Regions from separate parts of the Priestia veravalensis genome, predicted to be linked through region 2. Evidence: riboswitches for the same ligand, from Rfam matches in the RefSeq annotation. Region 2 holds a riboswitch; each other region holds the start of a gene.
What was found. A riboswitch is a leader RNA that binds a small molecule or an ion and turns the genes downstream of it on or off. The one in region 2 is predicted to bind thiamine pyrophosphate.
Positions count from the first base shown of each region.

Region 1: linked by a shared signal. The riboswitch ahead of AS180_RS07150 (acetylornithine deacetylase) and the one ahead of thiC (phosphomethylpyrimidine synthase ThiC) in region 2 are both predicted to bind thiamine pyrophosphate.
Region 3: linked by a shared signal. The riboswitch ahead of tenA (thiaminase II) and the one ahead of thiC (phosphomethylpyrimidine synthase ThiC) in region 2 are both predicted to bind thiamine pyrophosphate.

Region 1 is NZ_KQ758637.1:63,380-68,245, reverse strand. Features, by position in the region: gene AS180_RS07160 (ABC transporter ATP-binding protein) at 1-289, opposite strand, end outside; gene tenA (thiaminase II) at 282-953, opposite strand; gene AS180_RS07150 (acetylornithine deacetylase) at 953-2,230, opposite strand; TPP riboswitch at 2,338-2,440, opposite strand; gene AS180_RS07145 (HAD family hydrolase) at 2,747-3,400, opposite strand; partial or broken gene AS180_RS07140 (cytochrome P450) at 3,714-4,214, shown strand; gene AS180_RS07135 (class I SAM-dependent methyltransferase) at 4,233-4,866, opposite strand, start outside.
Region 2 is NZ_KQ758635.1:19,443-24,308, forward strand. Features, by position in the region: gene AS180_RS06140 (VanZ family protein) at 1-244, shown strand, start outside; gene thiC (phosphomethylpyrimidine synthase ThiC) at 283-2,049, opposite strand; TPP riboswitch at 2,167-2,279, opposite strand; gene AS180_RS06150 (hypothetical protein) at 2,334-2,621, opposite strand; T-box leader at 2,795-3,037, shown strand; gene brnQ (branched-chain amino acid transport system II carrier protein) at 3,143-4,483, shown strand; gene AS180_RS06160 (undecaprenyl-diphosphate phosphatase) at 4,632-4,866, shown strand, end outside.
Region 3 is NZ_KQ758631.1:79,329-84,194, forward strand. Features, by position in the region: gene AS180_RS04455 (TspO/MBR family protein) at 126-869, opposite strand; gene AS180_RS04460 (sodium/glutamate symporter) at 1,045-2,421, opposite strand; TPP riboswitch at 2,816-2,914, shown strand; gene tenA (thiaminase II) at 3,026-3,715, shown strand; gene AS180_RS04470 (aldehyde dehydrogenase) at 3,755-4,866, opposite strand, start outside.

The DNA.
Region 1 (4,866 bases), on a different contig from region 2:
CGTTATCTAGAATCGTCCTCCAAGGTAAAAGAAGATCTTCTTGGGGCATGTATCCCACATGACCCAATCTACTATGATGCTGCTGACCATTAATTAAAATCCTTCCCGTCTGCTCTATCTCTAACCCGGTAATGAGTCGAAAAAGCGTGCTCTTTCCTGAACCGCTTGCACCAACAATGCTGACAAACTCTCCTTCTTTAATATCAAAATTAAGAGATTCTAAGATTGCTCCTTTGCTTTCTTCATATGAGAAAGTCACCTTTTCAAACTCCAAAGCTTTTTTATACATGAACAGGCCACATCGCTTTTTCATAAGCCATATCCCAGAATAAGTATTCAAAGCGCGTCGTATTAATAAAGATTTCTTCTAGCTTGTTAAGCTCTGCTTCTGATTTTCCTTCTGCTAGCTGATCCATTAGATCGATGCACCAAGTCGCAAGCTCACCAAATTCAGCTGAGCTGTACATGTGAATCCACTCACTATAAAGCTCATGAGCTGCTCCAGGCTGAGTGGAAAGCTCTTTGCCAATTTCCCAATAGCTCCACATGCACGGGAGCAGTGCGGCAACAAGCTCAGCTAGCGTTCCGTTTTGAGAAACGTGAAGCATATAGTGCGTGTAAGCAAGCGTTGTTGGCGCGGGCTCTGCTGTTTCTAGTTCTTCAGGAGTAATTAAAAAACGTTTTGCATATTGTCTATGTAGCTCCATCTCTTCGTTGATCGTTGAATGTAATAACGCTGCAAATTTCCCCATCGTTTGAACATCTGTTGCTTTTACTGCTCCAAGTGCAAATAGCTTTGCATAATCAATTAAATACACGTAATCTTGTACCATATAAAAGCGAAACTTCTCTTGCTCTAACGTCCCTTCTCCCATCCCCTTTACAAAGGGATACTCATGCGTTTGCTTCCAAATAGGCTTTACTTTTTCATATAAACGTTCACTGAATCTCATTAGGCACTCTCCTTTTTTGTATGTAGCCACTCATAAATAAACTGAACCATCACTTTCGTGTAATCGAGTAATTGATCAACGGACAGCTTTTCATTAACAGCGTGTGCTTCCGTTAATTCGCCTGGGCCATAAATAACTGTAGCTATACCTGCATCAGCTAGCCAGCCACCGTCCGTAACCGTTGGAGAAACGTTGACTTTCGCTTCTTTCATTGTCACTTCTCTATGAGCACTGACTAACGAGTGAACTGCTGGGTGATTTCTATCTACTTCAAATGCAGGGAAAATTTCACCTCTATCTTCAATCATTGATGTTCCTCCCCACTTAAACGTTGGGAGATTTTCTCTTAGCCACCGATCTGCTTTTGCAACCTGTAACAGATGGTCTTCTACTTCTTTCGCTACTTCTTCATACGATTCATTTGGATAATAATGAACGGTCACCCACAGCCTGCACTCATCTGCGATAAACGCTGCGTGGCGACCACCTTCAATAACCGCTGGATTTATTGTATTTGTTCCAGGCGGAAAGCCAGGGTAGCTTTTGACAACAGCCCAGTGGCGCTCTAACTCTTGTAGTGCACCAATTAATTTCATCATTTTTTCAATTGCACTGGCTCCCAACAAACCGCCGCCGGCATGAATCATTTGTCTTCTTGTGGCATCATGATATGTTTGCTTACTTTTCACAGTTATCCACCCGGTAATGACTCCACCTTGACCTTGGATTTGCAAATCACTTGTATCAACCACAACCGCAAAGTCTGCGCTATATCCTCGCTTGCAGCATTCAAGGGTACCTGCCTCTCCAACCTCTTCACCGATAACTGACTGAAACACTAAATCACCAGGAAACTCCACTCCAGCTTCACGTAGAAGCTTAATAGCAAACAGCGCACCAGCGAGTCCGCCTTTCATATCGGCAGCGCCTCTCCCCGTAATAAATTCTTCACCGCACCTCGCTTGAAACGGATCAGCATCCCATCCTTCGTCTTCGTTAACAGCTGCAACATCAATATGTCCATTAATAATCAAGCTCTGGTACCCACTTCGATTTGTTCCCTTTAATGTTCCAACAACGTTAGGATCATTTGGATACACGTCCCACATATCTGTTTCAAAACCATAGCTTTCCAACAGCCGCGCAATATAGCTCTGCGCTTCTTTTGTATTACGTGCAGGTGGTGCTGGTGTTTTGTAAGATATGAGCTTGGTCAAAAGTTCAATAAGCTCATCTCGTTTGTCATCTACTTGCTTTACTACATCCGTAATATTCATACCAATTCCCTCCTTCTAAACCACATAAAAAAGCGCTTCTTTTCATAGAAAAGAAGCGCTTGAATATACACATGTATCCCTCTTACATCACGTAAAAGTCATAGATGTAGCACACAATACCTCTTTCCTACGCTAGTATTACCTAGTTCAGGTTATAAGGGTTAAGACAAGCGTCTCTCTCAGCTTTGAAAAGCACCCCTAGTGGTTTGATAATGACTATTTTTTTGTAAAACTATCTGATTATTACCTCTATTAGTTGTACCACACTACCTTATATAGTTCAATACAATTTGCAGAATTCTAATTTGACCTTCAAAGCCACAATAGCGTTATGTTTAATTCTATCGGATGCCTACCAAGTATAGAAGACTAGGGACGAGCTATTCAGCTTAGAATCCCTCCTTTTCTATACTTACTTCTTTTGACAAGTTGGACAGTAATACAACCGCCTCGTATTCCGTTCCCAAAAATACACTTAGAACCATAGAAAGTGGAGCTAATGCTAGCTTCACTTTTTTAATGACTTACCTGTTCAATTACTTCTTGCAACGACTTCTCTTTCATAGAGGCAATGCGTAAGTGATACGTTTCAAACGTCAAATGTGCAGAGAGACGATTCGGCACAATTACACATTGTAAACCCGCAGCAATCGCAGCTTTTGCACCGTTGGCTGAGTCTTCAAAAGCAATGGCTTCAGAAGGTTTTACGCCTAGCTTTTCAACTGTTTGCTTATAAAGAGCTGGATCTGGCTTAACTTTTTCCACGTCGCCACGCGTTTGCATCACTTCGAAATGACCAAGGAGATCTAATTCCTTTAAAAACGACGTAACCCATGCACGGTCTGAACTGCTAGCTAAACCAATTTTCAGTCCTAATTCTTTCGCTTCTTTTAAATACTCAAGAACGCCTTCACGAGCTGCAAGCTGCTTCATTTTTTCTCGGTGACGCTTTAATGACTCTTTTGCAATTTCTTCCTTCGTTAATTCACGACCAAACTGCTCATATAAAAAGTCGTAAAGCGCTTTAGTATCCGTTCCTATATAAGACGCAAACTCTTCAATTTTCAAATGTACGCCACGAGGTTCTAGCATATCGCAGTATACTTCATACCAAACTGATTCTGTATCTACAATTAATCCATCAAAGTCAAACACAATTGCTTTAATCATCTTTCATACCGCCTTTATATCTCAATTCTAGTTAATATCCTATCACGTTCTTATGAGTAGGGCTACAAATGTATATTTCAGCTAGCACATCGACATATGGATATCATTTGCATTTTTTCATTTCTTTACGCTCAACTTTTCTATTTCAGTTGATGAGCAAACAATACCCCCTATATAATTAAGGTACATTTTGAACTATAGGTTCATTTTATCGAACTGTATGCACAAAAAGTTTAGAGAGCATTTACTCTTTTCCATCTCTATAGAAGGAGGAACGAACAATGAAACAAGAAGTAATTCCGGTAACTGAGATACCAAACTAACGCTGTTAGATCCACCTGATCACCGTAAAGCACGCTCTTTACTTTCTGCTGCTTTTACACCACGTAGCTTAAAGAACTGGGAGCCACGCATTCGTCAAATTGCTGCTAATCTTGTCAAAGACATCGAAGTGAATACAACTGTAGATATTGTCGAAGTTTTTGCATCGCCTTTACCTAGCTACGTGATTGCAGATTTATTCGGCGTACCGATTGAAGACCGTCACCAGTTCAAACATTGGATAGACGTATTATTTCAACCTTACGATAAAGAGCTCCTTCATGAACTCGAACAAGAAAAACAACAGGCAGCTAAAGAATATTTTGAATATCTCTATCCACTTGTCGTTCAAAAACGTTCAAATCTTGCAGATGACATTATTTCGGATTTAATTCAAGTCAATATAGATGGAGAAGGTTTCACAGACGAAGAAATTGTTCAAACAACCATGCTCTTACTTGGAGCTGGTGTTGAAACAACAAGCCACGCTCTCACAGGAGCACGGCTTCTCTTATTTTTTCGCAACAATTAAAACGGATTCTGCTTGAAACGATTGAATGCTTTTACCGTCTGTTTGAATATGAAAGAACGTTTTCAGTTCACTTGAAGCACGCAGCATCTTTTCTATGAGCTCTTGCTTATCGTTTAGCGGTACTTTCATCATTTCACACCAATCATCAAACAGAAATGTTTTTGGAAAGCGCGTCATTAGCTCAATTGTGAAGCCCGCTCCCTCTAACATTTTAAACCACTCTGTCTTTTTATAAGCACGCTTATGGCTAGGATCTCGCTTCTTTTCCACTTCGTTATAAAAAGTATCATATGCGTCGCTTTCTGGCGCCACGTTATCCACGACTATAAACGCTCCGTCTTTCTTTAATACCCGAGCTGATTCGTTAACAAAGCTTTGCACATCGGTAAAGTGATGAGGAGCGATTCGGCACGTTACGAGATTAAACGCTTCATCTAAAAACGGTAGTTTCTCTGCTTCACCCTGGACAAACGATACGTTCTCATGACCGTTACTTTTGATAAATTCTTCTGCATAAAGGAGCATTTGTGGAGTAAGATCAAAAGCTACTACCTCACCAAATAAACCGGCAAGCTTATTAGCTACGTGGCCTCCACCCGTTGCGATATCCAAG
Region 2 (4,866 bases):
GAATATTGTAATGTTTGCTCCAATTGGAATGTTTATACCGCTTTTTATGAAATCATTTGACGGATTTATTCAAGTGGTTGTCACAGGGTTCTTAATCAGTTTCACTGTTGAGATTTTACAATATGAGTTAACAGAGCGAGTTTTTGATATTGATGATATTCTGCTAAATTCAATTGGAACACTGGTCGGATGGATTTTAGTTAAGCTGCTCTTTTTCTTTAAAAGACTTATTTTAAAACGATAGACACCGAGATAAGTAGTTGCTTACCTCGGTGCTTTTTATTAAGAATAAAGTTTAGATCCTTTTTCAATAAATTCCTGTGATTTTTCTTTCATGCCTTGTTTAGCGAAATCAACGAGCTGTTTTTCATCCGCTAGTTGTCTAATATCATGAGAAATTCTCATTGAACAGAACTTAGGTCCACACATGGAACAAAAGTGAGCGGTTTTAGCACCTTCTGCTGGTAGTGTTTCATCATGGTATTCTCGAGCTCGGTCAGGATCTAACGATAAATTAAATTGGTCATGCCATCTAAACTCAAATCGAGCTTTTGAAAGTGCGTTATCACGAATTTGGGCACCTGGGTGACCTTTTGCAAGATCAGCAGCATGAGCAGCAATTTTATAGGTAATTACACCTTCGCGAACATCTTCTTTATTCGGGAGGCCTAAATGTTCTTTTGGGGTTACATAACAAAGCATTGCTGTACCAAACCACCCAATCATTGCAGCTCCAATACCAGACGTAATGTGGTCATAGCCCGGTGCTATATCAGTTGTTAGTGGTCCCAGGGTATAGAATGGTGCTTCGTGGCAAACTTCCATTTGTCGGTCAACGTTCTCTTTAATCAGATGCATTGGCACATGTCCAGGACCCTCAATCATTACTTGAACATCATGCTTCCATGCAATTGTTGTTAATTCGCCAAGCGTATCAAGCTCTGCAAATTGAGCTTCGTCGTTCGCATCAGCAATTGAACCAGGGCGCAGGCCATCTCCCAGTGAGATTGAGATATCATATTGCTTACAAATTTCGCAAATCTCTTCAAAGTGTGTATACAAAAAGTTTTCTTGGTGATGTGCTAAGCACCATTGAGCCAAAATGGAACCACCCCGTGAGACAATACCGGTTGTTCGCGTAGCAGTTAGTGGAATATAGCGCAACAGTACGCCTGCATGAATTGTAAAGTAATCAACCCCTTGTTCTGCTTGTTCAATGAGTGTATCACGATAAACCTCCCAAGATAGGTCTTCTGCTATACCATTAACTTTCTCTAAAGCTTGATAGATTGGGACAGTGCCAACAGGAACGGGTGAATTTCGAATAATCCATTCGCGCGTCTTATGAATGTCTTTACCAGTTGAAAGATCCATAATTGTATCTGCTCCCCACCTTGTAGCCCACGTCATCTTTTCAACTTCATCTTCAATTGATGAATGAACAGCAGAGTTTCCGATATTTGCATTAATTTTCACGTGAAACTTTGTTCCAATAATCATTGGTTCAACTTCTGGGTGGTTAATATTGCAGGGAATGATTGCACGCCCTGCTGCAACTTCTTCACGAATCGTTTCTGCACTCATTTGCTCACGAATTGCGATAAATTCCATTTCAGGCGTGATAATTCCTTTTTTTGCATAATGCATTTGGGTGACGTTTCTGTCATCCTTTGCTTTTTGTGGTGAATAATTAATAAGGGGAAAGCTTTTCGTTTCGTTCCGTTGATCGCCTTCTTTATAGCCGTTATCTCTTGCTTGAACGGTACGGCCAGCATAGGAAAAAGTATCGTTTCGTTCTGCAATCCATGGTTTGCGTAAAGGTGGCAGTCCTTTTTCTAAATCTACACTATAGGCTGGATCGGTGTATACGCCGCTTGTATCGTAAACGCGAACGGGGGTGTTTTGCTCTTCACCGCGGTCGTTTACAGTGGGGGAAAGGTGGATTTCGCGCATCGGTACTTGAATATCACTTCGAGTCCCTTGCACGTATACTTTTTTACTGTTTGGAAACGGCTGTTGCATTGAAATGATTACTTGTTCTTTAGACATACTTATTCCTCCATTATGCTAGTAGATTTTGAGAAAATAAGCTATACCGAACAAAAAAATCGGGCTCTATGTAAGAGCCCGATGGAATAGACAAAAAAGAAAACAGCATAAAACACCGTTCTTTCAAGACTACTTCCCTACGTTGGTATAACCCAAATCAGGTTCAGAGGGTTAAAGAGCACAATAACTCTTCTCTCAGTCTGTGTAATCAGACACCCCTAGTAGAAAATCATTTAATTGACGACTTCATTCTACCATCATTAGGGAAAAATGCAAGCGGTTATTTATCTTTTTGCTGCTTCAAATGCAATAACAATAGCGGTAATAATATGCATAACCATTCCCACAACTGGGATTACGCCGACAAATGATGTCACCATCCCCAAAATATTTCCGTAAGCTGAACGACCTTCTTTATGAGATAAAAATAGAGCAATTGCATGCAGGAAAAAAGCAAATACTAAAGGTCCCCATGAAAAGCTTATGATGAATGCACCACCAATTAGAGGAATACCTAAAAATGCTTCATACCCAGCCGTTAGCCATTTCATAACACGTACATTTCCGCTCATGTATAAGAGCCTCCTATTAAGTAATATAGTAGTATATACGAACGAATTAGCTAGAAGTTTCATTTTATAGACTGACTATTAATGGGAAAAAATATAATTGATAAAATATTTTAATTTTTGTATACAAATCTTAAAAGTTTTGTTAAAATATTTTTATTCAATTAAAACACCTTATAAATTCGTTGAAGAGAACGAGTAGGTTATGAAAACTGTTCCCCAGAGAGCTAACGTTTGCTGAAAGTTAGCGTACAGTTCCTAGCTGAAAATCATCTCTGAGAAAATATGCTGAAGCCTTATAGTAAGTATATTCGGACGTCCACCGTTAGAAGGAACACGTATGAACACGTACGTTGGCGAGTGCTGCTGTTTTTAGTAGAACGAGGGTGGTAACGCGAGAATTATATCTCGTCCCTTTTTAGGGACGGGATTTTTTTGTGTATAAAAAGGAGTGATTCGAGTGGAAAGTGATATTGACATTAGACAGAAAAATCAGAAATACAAACAATCTAGGAGGAACTCACATGAATGCTTTATCAAGAAAAGATACACTGTTTATTAGTTTAATGCTATTCTCATTATTTTTTGGAGCAGGAAACTTAATTTTCCCTCCATTTTTAGGACAGTCTGCTGGAAGTGAATTGTGGCCAGCTGTTACAGGCTTCATTTTATCGGCTGTGGGGCTACCAATCCTGGGTGTCATTGCTGTAGCAAAATCAAATGGTCTTCATTCATTAGCAAACCGAGTCCACCCAGTTTTCGCCGTTGTATTTACGGTCATGATTTACTTAGCAATTGGACCTTTTTTAGGAATCCCACGAGCAGGAAGCTTAGCATTTGAAATGGGCGTACAGCCTTTTTTACCTGAAGGAGTAAATGTAAAAGCCGCGCTGTTTGGATATACGTTTTGTTATTTTGCACTTGCTTACTGGTTAGCTTTAAAGCCTTCAAAGCTTGTTGACCGCTTTGGAAAAGTATTAACGCCAGTTTTATTAGTTCTTATTTCACTTATTTTTATTCGTGCCCTTTCTTATCCTTTTGAGCCGGCTGGTCAACCTGCAGGTAATTATGTCACAAAAGCATTCGCTACTGGATTTACCGATGGTTATGCGACCATGGATACAATCGCTGCGCTAAACTTTGGAATTGTCATTGCAATGGCTTTGAAGCAAAAAGGAATGACTAGTGCGAAAAGTATTATGTCATCATCCATTCGTGCAGGAGTAATTGCAGGAACGTTGCTAGCTATTATTTATCTTATGCTGGCATATTTAGGATCTGTTAGTCATGCCAATGCAGCAAATGGAGCAATAACGTTAACGAACATTGTATTTACGCTTTTTGGACCGTTCGGAGCTGTTCTATTAGGAGTTGTATTTACGCTAGCTTGTTTAACAACTTCTGTTGGATTATTAACCTCATGCAGTCAGTATTTTGAGCAATTAGTACCGAAAGTATCATATAAGGTTTGGGTTAGTACAATTGCCGTATTTAGTTTACTTGTTGCAAACTTAGGATTAACCATGATTCTAAAAATTTCAGTTCCAGTTTTAACAGCTATTTACCCTGTTGCTATTATGCTAATTGTTCTATCATTAACGAATTCTTTAATCAAAGGAAAGCAAGGTGTATATGCTTTATCTATTTTATTCGTTGGAATTGTAAGCGTAACGGACGCTTGTCTTCAGTCAGGGTTAAACTTAGGTGCTTGGGGGGAACTTGTAAAGACTTTGCCATTGTATAACACAGGATTTGGTTGGTTAGTACCAGCAATCGCTGGGGCTATGGGCGGTTATCTTCTTAGCTTATATAATCTAAAAGGTAAAGTAGTTCACTCAAAACAAGTTAAATCATATAGTAAATAAGATTGTCCATAAAAAAGCCCAAACTGGGCTTTTTTTGTTCTTCAAATAAAGATTGTGTTTTTATCAGCAAACAATTATGATAAAAAGCGAATATTCACGTTTGCTATGAAGATGAAAAAATTATGTAATCTTGAAAGGTAGAGTAAAAATGTGGGAAATTATTGTTGCGATTATTTTAGGAATTGTAGAAGGTCTAACTGAATTTGCGCCTGTATCATCGACCGGACACATGATTATTGTAGATGATTTATGGCTGAATTCAAAAGAGCTATTTTCACCAGAGGTTGCTAATACATTTAAGATTGTCATTCAATTAGGCTCGATCCTAGCCGTTGTTGTTTTGTTTAGAAATCGTTTTATTAATCTATTAGGGTTAAATCGTA
Region 3 (4,866 bases), on a different contig from region 2:
TTTATTTTATCTTTTATTCCCATTGTTGTCCCTTTTGGCATATTGATTTGCTTAATCGGTTTCACATCTTCTTTATTAGAGGATCGTAACGAAAAAAAGAAACCCTAGCAATCGCTAGGATTTCTTCACTTTCGATAATTACGAATGAGCTGAACAATGATATTAAGTACCAATATTACGACTACAACCCAAACTGTTGTTACAATCCCTGAGTATGCGCTTTGCTTAACAGAAATTGCAATAAAAGCCCATATGAATACGAGTGAGTATGCGATATCTCTGTTTTTTCTTGTAAACAAAACGCCTAATATTCCGCCCACTACAAGCATAATGATTGCCCACGTCTGTTCACCTAAACCAAACAGCGTTTCGATTCCATTAGCTTGGAATACAACAAAGACATTAACAATTGTTGCTACGGATACCCAGCCAATATAAATAGAAATCGGCAGCCTCATAAACCATGTTGTCATTCTGGAATTTTGAATGATGGAGTAAATAATCATTAGCGTTACTAAGAATAGAACGATGACGAGTAAAGCAAGAGTAAAGTAACGATATTGAAAGATAAAAATCCATGCACTATTTAGTAAACAACTAATGAAGAACCAAATACCAATTTTCGCATAGATTTCTTTTTGATCTTCTCTCGCAATAAATTGACGAATAATCCAGATAATTAGAAGCGTATAAATTAGGCCCCATATCGCAAACGCATAGCCTGCTGGCGTAAATAGTGTTGGTACGCTATCAGATACTTCACCTGTAGTTTGACCACCTATTGGTAAAGCGTTCGCTAAATAGTTTACGATTAACACAAGAACTAAACCAATCGCATTTAAGATACTATAAAAACGAAAATTTGCCATACTATTTCTCCTTTCCTGTAGATGTAAATATAGTTGTTCTAGCTAAAAAGATAAAATAGTAGCTTCTCTTCATTAATACCTCGTCTGACTTAAATTTATGCACTCGTTAACAATTTTTCTTAGAATAGGCCTTTTGACTCCTAAAAAAACAACAACTCAGCCTTAGACTGAGTTGTTATTTTGAATTTGCTTCTATACTTCTTGATTGACTGGATGATTTCTTTTCGTTTTTAACCCATCCTCTTAACATGGCAAATAAATAAATAGCTATGCTTGCTCCAATTGTAATAAGCACAAACAACCAATGCTGGCTCGTTGCAATCATTAATGGAGCAAATGTAATAAGGAGAATCTCTACCGGCGCAATCGGTATATATGCCAACGCGTAATCATCGAGTGTTTTACTTTTGCTTTCAGGATCCGCGATACGCAATAGTGCGATTCCCATTGCCGTTGTTCCTGTAATCCATCCCCAAGTAAAAATTCCTCGTTCAAACCAAATTGGACCAAAGAACTTGCCAGAAAGAACTCGGAATACAAACCATGCAAACAACAGACCGAATAATAATAACAGTGCAAAAGGTACAATATAGCTTGCTACCGCTGATAAACTAATAGAAGCAATACCAAACGCAACTAAGAAGTCTGTTGCACTTCCACTAATTCTGTTCATTACATCTGCATTAATATACTGATCGCTATTCGTTTTCTTCATAATACCTTTAATAGCTAAACCTACAAGAAAAGCTAGTGAAAAAGCCGGTATTGTTACTGAAGGCAATAACGTTTGACCTAGCTCACTTAAATAGTAGCCACCTAATGCGATAATTGTCACTAAAGCCACATGTAAGACAAGTGGATCAACAGCAATCGATGATACCGTATCCATTTTTGTAGAAGTGCGCTTTTCAGGGGGGATTAATCCTGTTCTTAATTCTCGTGGTAAGTCTTCAAATCTTGCAAGATAATTTGTTTCACCTTTTTTCGAATAATATTTAATGAACGCCAACCCTACTACGATTGAGCAAATAACACCAATTGTTGCTGATGTCATCGCTAGCGATAATCCTTCTTCCCATCCTTGCTTTGCAAACGCATCTCCGACAGCAGCCGCTGTTCCATGTCCACCGATAAATCCTGCTGCTAATAACAAGCCAAATCCTAAGTTTAAATCTCCCCAAACGTTATTTAATAGCAGCAATGAAAATAGTAAACCGACGCCCCACATTGCTAGCATAATCATTTGAGAATACGACCACATACTACCTACGCGACCCGCTATTTCTTTAAACTTTACACTTTGAGTTGCAATTGGAATTGCACCAAAAATAACCGCGATTAGAATACCTGGATAAGTTCCAATTTGATCAGTGAATGGAATGAGGCCAATACCGTTTGGCCCTAATGCTAAACCCAATATTCCGGCAATAATACTCGCAGGTAAAAATAAGTTTTGTACCCACCTGACCTTTGCTCGAATAATGGTACCAGCCACTAATAACAGTGAGATGAAACCAAGATCCACAAATAAATCCCATGCTGATAGATTCATTAAACAACCTCCTTAAAAAATATAATTCCTACTAAATTGACAGGACTAATTTATATTAAACTAGGCAAACTGAAAAGGCCATTTAGCTTCAGCTAAATACCTCTTCAATTTGTAGCTTAATTCTTTAATTGAGCTTGTTTAAACGTAACGAACTTACAATTATTATAGCATGATAGCACAGCCTTTGCACATTCCGACAAGATTCGTGACAATTTTCTCATTTTTTCATTAACTACTTCAATCGTTTAGTTACTAGTTTCATATGTAATTTATCTCATTTATTTTTTTAAAATATCACTATTCAAACTACTACTTTCCATTACTTTTGAACCGTTTTTTCTAAACTTTTGTATAATTCTTTTTTTTATGTTAAATTGAATAAGAATAAAATGAAAGAATCCACTAGGGGTGCCGTTTGGCTGAGACAAGGAATCTTGATCCCTTTGAACCTGATCTGGCTTATACCAGCGTAGGAAAGTGGTACGGCGTTGTCGTGTAATACACCAACAACTGTCTTTACCACTCCATATAATGGGGTGTTTTTTTGTTATTGCCTACATTTATAAGTGCATTCCTTGTGGATTCAATTAGGGAGGAATATCAATTGTCATTTTCAGCTCAATTACGCAAAGAAGCAGCTTACATTTACGATTCCATCTTTCAACATCCATTTGTTGCAGGTATTAAGGAAGGAAAAGTTCCAAAAGAAGCTTTAATTCATTATGTGTCACAGGATTATGAATATTTAACTGCTTTTGTTCGCATATACGGTGCGGCGTTAACAAAATGTAGTACCCGTGATGAAATGGAAGTGTTTAATAACGGTATTTCAATTGTTTTACATAGTGAAGTCCATCCTCATAATAATTTTTGTAAAGTAGCTGGCATTCGTTATGAAGATATGAAGCATCAGCCCTTAGCACCAACAGCAAATCATTATATTAGCCACATGATGACGGTCGCACATACAGGGACACTAGGTGAAATTATTGCTGTGCTACTGCCATGTCCATGGACATACGTTGAAATTGGCGAGCGTATTGCAGGCGAAGTGAACTTAACACCGGATCACCCTTTTTACGAATGGATTTCCTTTTATACCAATGGAGAAATGAAAGAAACGACAAAATGGTTTTGTGACAAATTAGATGAGTTAGCAGAAAAAGCTTCAGCTGAGGAACGTAGACGTATGAAAGAGCATTTTATCAAAAGTTGCGAACTTGAGTATCTATTTTGGGACATGGCCTACAAACAAGAGCAATGGCCTCTATCTCAAACCATCGTGCACTCATAACAAACAGGGCTTCTTATAAAGAAGCCCTTTCGTTTGACGTTATTTCAAAAACTTTTTAATCGTTTTTAGACTTTGGTTATCAGACGGATACTTAAAGGCAAAATCAAACTTTGTTGTTTGCTTCAGCACGCTTTTAAAGTGTGAAAACGTTTTAAAGCTTGCCTCACCGTGATATTGACCGATTCCACTCTCTCCAACTCCTCCAAATGGCAGGTGCGGCGTTGCCAGGTGCATAATCGTATCGTTAATGCACCCTCCCCCAAATGAAACCGTGTTAATAATTTGCTGCTGAACCTCTTCACTTTCTGAAAACAAATATAGAGCTAGCGGCTTTGCTTTTTGATGAACTGCACTTACGACCTCATCTACACTTTCATATTCAATAAGAGGTAAAATTGGACCGAAAATTTCGTCTTGCATAACGCTTGAATCCCATTTTACTTCGTCTAAGACGGTTGGAGCAATCTGGAGCGTTTCTTCATTATAATTACCGCCAATTACAACTTTTCCATCTTGTAAAAACTCAATTAAACGATCGAAGTGTCTCTCACTGACAATTCTGCCATAACGCCCGCTTGTGAGTACATCTTCGCCATAAAACTGCGTTACCGCTTTCTGTAGCTGTGCAATAAGCTGAACCTTTACGTCTTTATGAACTAGCAAGTAGTCTGGAGCAACGCATGTTTGACCAGCATTCATACTTTTACCAAACATGATGCGCTTAGCCGCAAGTTCAACATTTGCATCTCTATGCACAATACAAGGGCTCTTACCTCCTAGCTCTAACGTGACTGGAATGAGCTGCTTTCCTGCTTCTTGCATAATGACTTTTCCAACGTTGACGCTTCCTGTAAAGAAAATATAATCCAGCGGTTGCTTCAATAAGATTTGAGTCGTTTCCACAGCTCCTTCTATAACTGTAACAAACGAAGGGTCAAACGTTTTGGCAAGCAATTCTTCCATTACCCTTGAAACATTAGGCGTCAGTTCCGACGGCTTAATAATTGCTGTATTGCCCGCTGCAATAGCGCCAATTAATGGTGAAATAGCTAGTTGAAACGGGTAGTTCCACGGTGCAATAATGAGCGTCACTCCGTAAGGTTCCGGGATGATATATCCTTTTGAACCAATATGAGTCATGACTGTCTTTG